One region of the Priestia sp. MDV22-iso46 genome, then DNA from elsewhere that is predicted to be linked to it. Evidence: riboswitches for the same ligand, from Rfam matches in the RefSeq annotation. Region 1 holds a riboswitch; the other holds the start of a gene.
The links. Region 1 has a riboswitch for thiamine pyrophosphate ahead of tenA (thiaminase II). Riboswitches for the same ligand answer to the same signal wherever they lie in the genome.
Positions count from the first base shown of each region.

Region 2: it holds a riboswitch for thiamine pyrophosphate, as region 1 does, so the genes downstream of both, AC4NPH_RS26175 (thiamine phosphate synthase) here and tenA (thiaminase II) in region 1, are expected to answer to the same signal.

Region 1 is NZ_JBZVWT010000001.1:845,200-850,248, forward strand. It holds gene AC4NPH_RS04435 (hypothetical protein) at 61-243, opposite strand; gene AC4NPH_RS04440 (TspO/MBR family protein) at 547-1,293, opposite strand; TPP riboswitch at 1,520-1,618, shown strand; gene tenA (thiaminase II) at 1,714-2,403, shown strand; gene AC4NPH_RS04450 (aldehyde dehydrogenase) at 2,432-3,832, opposite strand; gene AC4NPH_RS04455 (ArsR/SmtB family transcription factor) at 3,846-4,148, opposite strand; gene AC4NPH_RS04460 (SDR family NAD(P)-dependent oxidoreductase) at 4,161-4,940, opposite strand.
Region 2 is NZ_JBZVWT010000009.1:61,563-66,611, forward strand. It holds gene AC4NPH_RS26160 (thiazole synthase) at 1-223, opposite strand, end outside; gene thiS (sulfur carrier protein ThiS) at 229-432, opposite strand; gene thiO (glycine oxidase ThiO) at 429-1,556, opposite strand; gene AC4NPH_RS26175 (thiamine phosphate synthase) at 1,540-2,163, opposite strand; TPP riboswitch at 2,285-2,386, opposite strand; gene AC4NPH_RS26180 (hypothetical protein) at 2,549-2,764, opposite strand; gene crcB (fluoride efflux transporter CrcB) at 2,812-3,201, opposite strand; gene AC4NPH_RS26190 (fluoride efflux transporter FluC) at 3,202-3,618, opposite strand; gene AC4NPH_RS26195 (amino acid ABC transporter substrate-binding protein) at 3,942-4,763, shown strand; gene AC4NPH_RS26200 (amino acid ABC transporter permease) at 4,747-5,049, shown strand, end outside.

The DNA.
Region 1 (5,049 bases):
AATAGAAAAATGAAGAAGCAGCTGCTTCTTCATTTTAAGGTTGGTGTTTCTATTCAAAATTTATTCTCTGTACGATGATTCATCTCCCCGGTAGGCTTCTTGATTTGAAATTTCTTCAATATGCATATGCCCTTCTCTCTCTAAACGAAGGACCGTACGCTCTGCATCTTCATAACTCTCGCACGTCACTTGTTTATATTCCATATCATCTTTATCTGTGTAAGCGACTAAATATGTTTCCATTTTAACTCCTCCTAATACAACCTGTATGTAACGTATGTTGCCTTTTTCGTTTATTTCTAAACATATAGGCTCCAAACATAAAGCCTAGCATACTATAATAGCGGAACTTCAATTTAAAAAAGTTGAATTTTTCATTATGCACCGATGCAACATGGAGGTTACACTTATGACATTTATTTTATCATTCGTACCAATTGTTGTTCCTTTTGGTATTTTAATTAGCTTAATTGCTTTTACAGCTGCTTTTTTACAATCAAAAGAGCATCATAAAAAGCTCTAGCTTACAAAAGCTAGAGCTTCTTTTTAAAAACGTCTATAGCGTTTAATCAATCCCACAATAATGGCAATTGCTAATAAAACAACTGAAATGATGACAGTAATGACAATTGGCTGATTTCCACTTTGCTTCACTGCAATGGCAATATAAGCCCAAATAAAAACAAGCGGATAAACAGCGTCTCGGTTTTTTAATGTAAACATAATGCCCAGCGCAGCTCCTACCAGCAGCATAATAATCGTCCATGCTAACTCGCTCAGGCCAAGCAAATGCTGTATTCCATTTGCTTGAAATACGACAAACACATTGACAATAGTCGCAACAGAAATCCATCCAAGATAAAGCGAAATCGGCAGACGCATAAACCATGTCGTCATCCGAGAATGCTGAATAATGGAATATACAATCATTAATGTGCCTAGAATAAAGAGCATAACTAAAAGAGATAACTTATAGTAATCGTTTTGGAAAATAAAGATCCACGCACTATTTAACAAACAGTTTAGAAAAAACCAAATGCCGATACGTGCATATATTTCCTTTTGATCTTCTCTTGCAAAAAATTGGCGTATAACCCAAATGGTTAATAATAAATAAATAACGCCCCAGATAGCAAAGGCATAACCCGCTGGTGTAAACAACGTAGGAACTTGCGCAGAAGCTTCTCCCGTTGTTTTGCCTCCTATTGGAATGGCATTTGCTAAATAATTCACAAGCAGTGTAATAGCCAAGCCTACTGTATTTAATACAGCATACAAACGAAATTTCGCCATTTTGTTCTCTCCTTTCTTCTATTTATATGGGAGTGTTTCGGAGACGAAAACGGCTCTTCCCTTCATTAATACCTCTTCTTCCCTAAAAATATGCATTTTTAAACAAAAATGATTAAAAATAGCTTTAAGAAATTTCCTCTTTAAGAAAGAAAAGCGGTTAGCACACAATTTCCCATAACGCTTTCTATTTTTCAGAATATATGGTAAGTTAAACATAGATTAATAGGAAGTCCACTAGGGGTGCCCACCGGCTGAGACAAGTTTTCTTGATCCCTTTGAACCTGATCTGGCTCATACCAGCGTAGGAAAGTGGCAATGTTCAGTTTTTTACTGTCCTTTGCCACTCCGTTTATAAACGGAGTGTTTTTTATTTCCTTTATGTGCTTGTTTGTGACTTCCTCATATTAAAGGAGGATTTTGATGTCATTTTCATCTCAATTAAGACAAGAAGCAAACTATATTTACGAAGCCATTTTTAACCATCCTTTTATTAAAGGAATTGCTGAAGGAAACGTGCCAAAAGAAGCGCTTATTCACTACGTTTCTCAAGATTACGAATACTTAACAGCATTTGTTCGCATTTACGGCGCTGCTTTAACGAAATGCCGCACGCGTACCGAAATGGAAGCCTTTAATGCCGGCATTTCTACGGTATTACATAGTGAAGTACACCCTCACAATAATTTTTGTGAAGTAGCAGGCGTACGTTATGAAGACCTTCACACTGAGACGCTTTCACCGACGGCCAGCCACTACATTAACCATATGACAAGCGTTGCGCATACAGGCAGCTTAGCAGAAATCATTGCAGTGCTTCTTCCATGTCCATGGACGTACGTTGAAATTGGGCAGCGCATTACAGAACAAGTAAATCCATCTCCTTCTCATCCTTTTTATGAATGGATTCAGTTTTATAATAATGAAGAAATGAATGGCACAACACAATGGTTTTGTAACAAGCTCGATGAACTCGCCGAACAAGCGACTGAAGAAGAACGTAACCGTATGAAAGATCACTTCATCAAAAGCTGTGAACTCGAGTATTTATTTTGGGAAATGGCATATACCCAAGAAAAATGGCCGCTTTCTCAGCTTTCACTTTCAAAATAACGAAAAAGCCTCCTATCAGGAGGCTCTTTTATTTCAGTAATTTTTTGATCATTTTCAAGCTTTGTTTTTCCGAAGGATAGCGGAATGACAAATCAAACTTGGTTGTTTGAGACAGCATGCTTTTAAAATGAGTAAATGTCTGAAAGCTGTCTTTTCCATGATATTGACCCGTGCCGCTTTCTCCCACTCCGCCAAACGGTAAATATGGCGTAGCGATATGCATAAGCGTATCGTTTATACAGCCTCCTCCAAATGAAAGACGCTCCGTTATGGCGTTTTGCACATCTTCACTTTCTGTAAATAAGTAAAGAGCTAACGGCTTAGCTTTTTCTTGAACTTTATGAATGACTTCGTCTAGTGTTTCATATTCAATCATAGGAAGAATAGGCCCAAAGATTTCTTCTTGCATGACATCTGAGGTCCAGCTTACTTCACTTAACACCGTAGGTTCTATTGTTAGCGTGTTTTTATTGTACCCGCCTCCAACTATAGCATTTCCGTCTTTTAAAAACTCAACTAGCCGAGTAAAATGGCGCTCACTGACAATACGGCCATAGCGGTCGCTTTCAAGCGGATTACTACCGTAAAATTGAGAAATCGCTTCGCGAAGTTTCTCTACAAGCTGCGCTTTTACCTTTTTATGCACGAGCAAATAATCAGGAGCAACGCACGTTTGGCCTGCATTCATCCCTTTACCAAACATAATTCGCTTCGCTGCAAGATCTAGGTTTGCGTCTTCATGTACAATGCACGGACTTTTTCCGCCTAGCTCAAGCGTGACGGGAATAAGCTGCTTCCCTGCTTCTTGCATAATAATTTTCCCTACATTTACACTTCCCGTAAAGAAAATATAATCAACGGGCTGTTTTAAAAGCAGACTTGTAGTGTCTACAGCCCCTTCAACCACCGTCACAAATGCTGGGTCAAAAGCTTCAGCTAGTAATTCTTGTATAACGCGAGATACGCTAGGCGTTAATTCAGAAGGTTTTATAATCGCCGTGTTTCCAGCGGCAATCGCTCCTACTAAAGGAGACAGTGCTAATTGAAACGGATAGTTCCACGGAGCAATAATTAACGCGACTCCATACGGTTCAGGAACAATTTTCCCTTTAGAGCCCACATGTGTTAAAGCGGTTTTTACTTTTTTAGGCTTCATCCATTTTGCTAAATGTTTAAGCGTAAATCGAATTTCCTCTAGTAAAATCCCAATTTCCGACGTGTAGGCCTCTACTTCAGATTTATTTAAATCTTGTTTTAAAGCATCCATAATTCTCTGCTCGTTTTGTTTGACTGCGTCTCTTAGCTTATTCAGCGCTTGAATACGGCTGTTGATACTCTTTGTCTTTTGCGCATAGAAATACTGCTTTTGTGTAGAGACAATATGTTCAATGACCGTTTCATCTGTGATATAAAATCGCTCGTGGTTCATCTCTTTCATCTCCCTATAAACATTCGGCTTCAACTGTAGCAAGCAAGCTTTTTAATAGCTCAACTGCCTCACTTAAAGCTAGTGAATAATATCTCTGCGTCCCTTTTTGCTCAATTTGCACAAGCTTTTGATCGCGTAAAATTTTTAAATGATGAGAAATTGCCGGTCGTGATAGAGTAGACTCGTTTGCAATTTCATTAACGGTTAAAGGCTCTTTTTCGGCGAGCAGCAAAATAATATCTTGTCTTGCTGAATCACTTAGAGCCTGAAAAACAGGAATGCTGGCACGAAATAACTCGACTGCTTTTTCACTCATATATATTCTCCTTTATTTAATTTCTTGTGTTCTTCGGACAACGGATGTAAGCCACTTTCTTGGCACGAAGCGCGGGATGAACGTAGCAAGACGAAACTGTACTCCTGGTACGATAACCGTCTGCCCTTTCATAAATTTTTTATAGCCAACTTTCGTTACTGTTTCTACATCCATTGCACCGCTTTGAAAAAGCTTGGAGTTGCTTAGCTGGGCTCGGTCGCTAAAACCAGTTTTAGTTGGACCCGGGCATAGAGCACTTACCGTTACATTGGTACCTTTTAATTCATTTTCAAGGGCCTCTGTGAAAGATAACACGTACGCTTTCGTTGCGTAATATACCGTCATAAGCGGACCTGGCATAAATGCAGCAACAGATGCAATGTTTAAAATTTTTCCGCGATTTCTTTTGACCATATCCGGTAAAAATAATTTTGTTAAATGAGTTAATGCTCGAATATTTAAATCAATCATGTTTAACTCTTCATCTAAAGCTGTTTCAATAAATTTGCCGTATAGTCCAAAACCAGCATTGTTCACTAAATAATCAACGTGCATTTTTTTATTTTTAAGTTCTTCATATAATGACTGTATCTCTTCTTCTCTTGATAAATCCTTAACAACCGTTATCACTTCAATATTATAAGTAGATTTTAAATTCTCTCCAATCGCTGTTAGTTTATCAGCGCTTCTGGCAACTAAAATTACAGGATGCCCTTCCTTTGCGAATTGATAAGCTAACTCTTTACCTATTCCTCCCGACGCACCGGTGATGAGCGCATAATGCTGTGACATAGTGTTCACTCCTTATGTTTATATGTTCAAGAACTTAAACATTTAAACTTATCTTATAGGATTCATTTTTTCCCGTCAACTGTTTTCTATACTCTCCTTTTCTTTTATG
Region 2 (5,049 bases), on a different contig from region 1:
TTTTTGCTCCAGCAGTGTTAGGCAAAAGAGTGAAACGCTTCACATCAAGCGCTTCTAATAAATTAGGCTGATTTTGATCAAAAATATCCATTCGTCTCACAGCAAATGTTAAAATTTCTGTTTCTGACTCTTCTACCGCTTGACGCTGAGTCGTAAAGTCCGGAAATTTCCCTGTTCCTAATAGTAAACGTGAATTAAATGTATATTGTCCAATTTTTAACATACTCTTCATCCTCCTCCGACAAATGAAACAACTTCTAATATATCGCCATCTTCTAAGCATGCATCGCTATGTTCTTCTTTTTGCAAAATGTTCTTGTTTAGCTCAACAATTACCACTCGTTCATGCAGGTTCTGAGCCTGCAACAAGTGCTCGACCGTTTCAATTTCATCTCCAAAAGTAACGGTCTTACCATTAATGATTAGATTCAATGAACTCCCTCCATTACTCTTGTTAGCTGAAATGATGTAAAAAATGAATGATTCGGCTTTTTCCCTAACAAAGCATCAGCCATAATTTTTCCAGTTGCAGCACTTAATAAAATACCGTTTCGGTAGTGGCCAAACGCCATGTGTAGATTCGCTATTTCAGGATGCTCTCCTAAATAAGGCCAGCCATCATTTGTTTGCGGACGAAGACCAGCCCATGCTTTTTCAAATGTGGCTTCTTTAATAGCCGGCAGAAGCGCAGAAGCTTTATTCAGCAAAAATTGAATACCTTGTGCAGAAACCGTCTTGGTAAAATCATGCTGTAGCTTAGTTGCCCCGATTACGATTCTTCCACCAGTCTTAGGCACTAAGTAAAAACCTTCATCTAAAAAAATCGTTTTAGAAAGCAGCGGCTTATGACTTTGAAGAGCAAGACATTCCCCTTTTACGGGAAACACCTGACCTACATGTTCAGAAGAAATAAAGCGTTTAGCCCATGAGCCTGCTGCAATAACTACTTTTTCTCCATAAAAAGAGCCTTTGGACGTCTGTACACCTTTTACTGTTTCATTTTCCATAATAAGAGAATGAACGTCACAGTATTCGAATACATCTGCTCCGTGATACAAGGCTCCATGAGCAAGAGCTTGCGTTAACTTAGCCGGAGCTAGCTGGCCGTCTCCCGGTATTGTAATGGCTCCGTATATGTCTGGAGAGAGCCCGGGTTCTAACAAACGCGCTTCTTTTACATCGATCCATCTTACATGTTCATCCCACCGGTGGTGCTGAGCGGCTTTTTTCTTTAATACGTGTGCATCTTCTTCTGTTACAGCGACTTTTAATAAGCCTTTTTGAATGAGCTCTACATCGATGGCCGTTTTTTCTTTTAGTTCCTTCACCAGTTCAGGAAACATGCTTCTGCTCTTAATAGCAAGGTCTAAAAGAGGACCTTCTTCATCAATTTCAGCTTGAGCACCTAAAATACCAGCGGCTGCACTTGAAGCTTCACAACCAATTTGATTGCGTTCAAGAATAGCTACTGACGCTCCTTGTTTTGACAAATGATAAGCGATAGAAGAGCTGATTATACCTCCTCCGATTAACAGTACATCATAATGCTGCTTCATTTTCTCCACCTCCAGATGTCCATATATGAGAATATTGTTTAATCGCTTTGAGGGGATCTTGCGCAAGCATGACACCAGACATCACAGCTATACCGTGTGCTCCTGTTTGAAGCACCTCTTTGGCATTTACAGGTGTAATTCCTCCAATGGCAATAACCGGTATCTGCACAGCGTCTACTACTTCTTTTAGTGCTGCTATCCCTCGACTTTTTAATCCTTTTTTTGAATGTGTTGAATAAATATGTCCGTATAGAATGTAGTGAGCACCATCTTTTTCAGCTTCTAAAGCCTCTTCCACAGAGTGAACTGATTTTCCGACAATAAGAGAAGGAAATGCGTCTATAACAACCGAAACGTCTAAACTATGATAGGCAAGCTGTACGCCTTTTGCTTTTAAAGCATGCGCTACATCAACTCGGTCATTCAAAATAATTTTAGAGCGACAAAATGGCAGGCTTTCTAGTAAACATTGAATCTGCTTTGCCGTTTTCTCTTTTTCTCTAATATGAACGGCGCCCGCAAAAGGCGCGATAGCCGTTAAAATTTTTTGAAGCTCTTCGATTGGCTGCTTATCTGTTGTAATGACATGAAATTTAGGAATATCCACATGATCGAAACCTTTCTATTCAGAATAAAGAGAAATTTCAATCACCTCATCTTGTGTAGAGGGTTTTATTACATACAAAAAACCACTCTACAACGTAGAGTGGTTAGCATGCATCGTTATGTAAACATGATCACCACTTCCCTACGCTGGTCCAAACCAGATCAGGTTCAAAGGGTCCGAAATACATTCGTCTCAGCTTCAAAAAGCTCCCCTAGTGATTGCTATTTATTGATTTTGTTTTCGCACTTAAAATTATAACACAACTAGATGTAAATACAATATCTCTTTATGCTCTTACGGCTCTCTTCCTTTTATAGATGTATCTTTTAAGCTTCTTTAGTAAGTAAGAGGCCCGGCGCACCGCATCATTCTGCTTTTTATATGGTTAGTAATCGGTATAGTCGTCAAATTCTTCTTTGTCTTTTTCCTTTTTCCGATCCCATATAAACAGCAGGAGTAACATAATAAAAGTTAGAATATAAAAACCGTAAAAAATAAATGCCGCGACAACATTTATAAATAAAAATAAAAAACCGATGATCTGACCTGCAACAGCTACAATCAACAAAATGTATTTCCAAACTTCTGCTTTTCTATCCATTCTCTACTTCTCCGTCTTTTTGTTTTTCCCTACTAGAAACGTTCTCTTTACTTAAATAAAAACGTTCCTGCCAGTAAACCGACTGTAAATAAACCAACTGTTCCAAATGCTGAAATCCCCACATACGCCAACATTTTTCGATAAGATTTTTCTCGAATTAACTGTACGGTTTCCACACTGAACGTTGAAAAAGTGGTAAAGGCACCAAAAAACCCAATGCCAATCATTAAAAATATTGAATCATCATAAGCATGACTCGGAACCTTTCCATAATAACTACCGTAAAAAAGACCAAGGCCAAACGCACCGAGCAAGTTTACAAACAGCATTGATACTGGAAAAGGAGGGTTTGAAACTATTTTTGTAACTTTTAAACCCAAAAGATAACGGCATATCCCTCCAGCTGCCCCGCCAAGTGCCAAGCTCACTATGCTCATTTACTTCACCTCATGTACTTTCACTAAATTTCCCCCTGCCGCTTCACCGCATAGATAGCCTGCTAAAGCAAGAAGGATTCCACCTACTAAAGAGACAATTACATAAATGGCTCCCCAAAATAAATGGTGCTGAGTGAGAGAAATGACGTCTCCTGCAAACGTTGAATACGTTGTAAAACCACCGCACACGCCAACTCCTAGTCCAAGCTTTATCCATTCTTTTGGCTTTTTCCACACAAAAAATCCTGTTAATAGGCCTAGTATGAAGCTTCCTAATAGGTTTTCAATTACCGTTCCTATTGGATAGCCCGTGTATAATAAGGAAAGATTCAGCAAATAACGTGCATATGTACCAGCGATAGCACCAAAGGCAATTGAGATTAAGTTTATGGCTTTCATCATATCGCTCCGTTTCATAAATTCTTCTTTAAGTGTACCATAAGGAATTTATTTCTACCTTAACATTTAACTATATGTTTATTGCACCAAAAGTCATGAAAAAATGAAAGAGAAAATCGTCGCATGAAACTTCCTTTTTACTCCTCAAATCTCCCTTAAAAATCCACTTAATCCAAATTTTAAAATCTTTCTGTATCCTTATGACAAACCGTGTATAGAAGGTATATTTCCCTTATTTTAAGTCACATTAATCGTATAAGTTTTTTTTGTTGACTTTTGCTGTGTTCTTGTTTAGTATCACAGAGTATCATTTCCTATCAGAATACTAGGGGGTTTAGAAAATGAAGAAATTTGCTGCACTTTTGTCGCTACTATTAGCTTTCACAGTTGTGCTTGCCGCATGCGGTTCTAGCTCAAAAAATGAAGCAAACAATGGAGACAATAAATCTTCACAAGGGGATTTATATAATAAAGTGAAAAAAGATGGTGTATTAACAATTGGAACTGAAGGTACATACCCTCCGTTCACTTTTCATGATGACAAACAAAAGCTAACTGGGTTTGATGTAGAATTGGCTCAAGAAGTAGCTAAACGTCTTGGCGTAAAAGCTGAGTTCAAAGAAACACAGTGGGATGGCATGTTTGCCGGATTAGATGCTAAACGCTTTGACATGATTGCTAATGAAGTGGGTATTCGTGAAGATCGTCAAAAGAAATACGATTTCTCTGACCCATACATCCAGTCAGGCGCTGTATTAATTGTTCGTAAAGACGAAAAAGATATCAAATCATTTAAAGATTTAAAAGGAAAAAAATCAGCGCAGTCATTAACAAGTAACTATAAAGACATGGCTCAATCTTATGGTGCAAACATTACGAGTGCTGAAGGTTTTGCTCAAGCAGTAGAACTAATGAGCGCAAACCGTGTTGATGCTACAATCAACGATAAATTATCGTTCCTTGACTATAAGAAAAAGCACCCTAACGCACCTATCAAAATCGCGGATGAAAAATCCGATGGTGCTGCAAGCGGCTTTATGTTTAGAAAAGACAGCGGTAAGTTAGTGGATGAAGTAAACAAAGCATTGAAAGATATGAAAAAAGACGGAACATACGCAAAAATTTCTAAGAAATGGTTTGGCGAAGATGTTTCTCCTAAATAATATTTTTCCTGATGGAGAGCGATTGAATCAATTGATTTCAATCGCTCAATCATCTCTCCTACCAATGCTAAAGGGAGCTATTCAATATTCTATTCCACTAACATTAATCACGTTTGTACTCGGTATCATTTTAGCTGTCTTAACAGCCTTGGCTCGTTTATCATCTATAAAAGTTTTAAATATAATTGCGCGCATCTATGTATCGATTATTCGAGGTACACCGCTGCTTGTGCAATTATTTATTATTTTCTACGGCTTACCCAATTTAGATATAACAATTGATCCA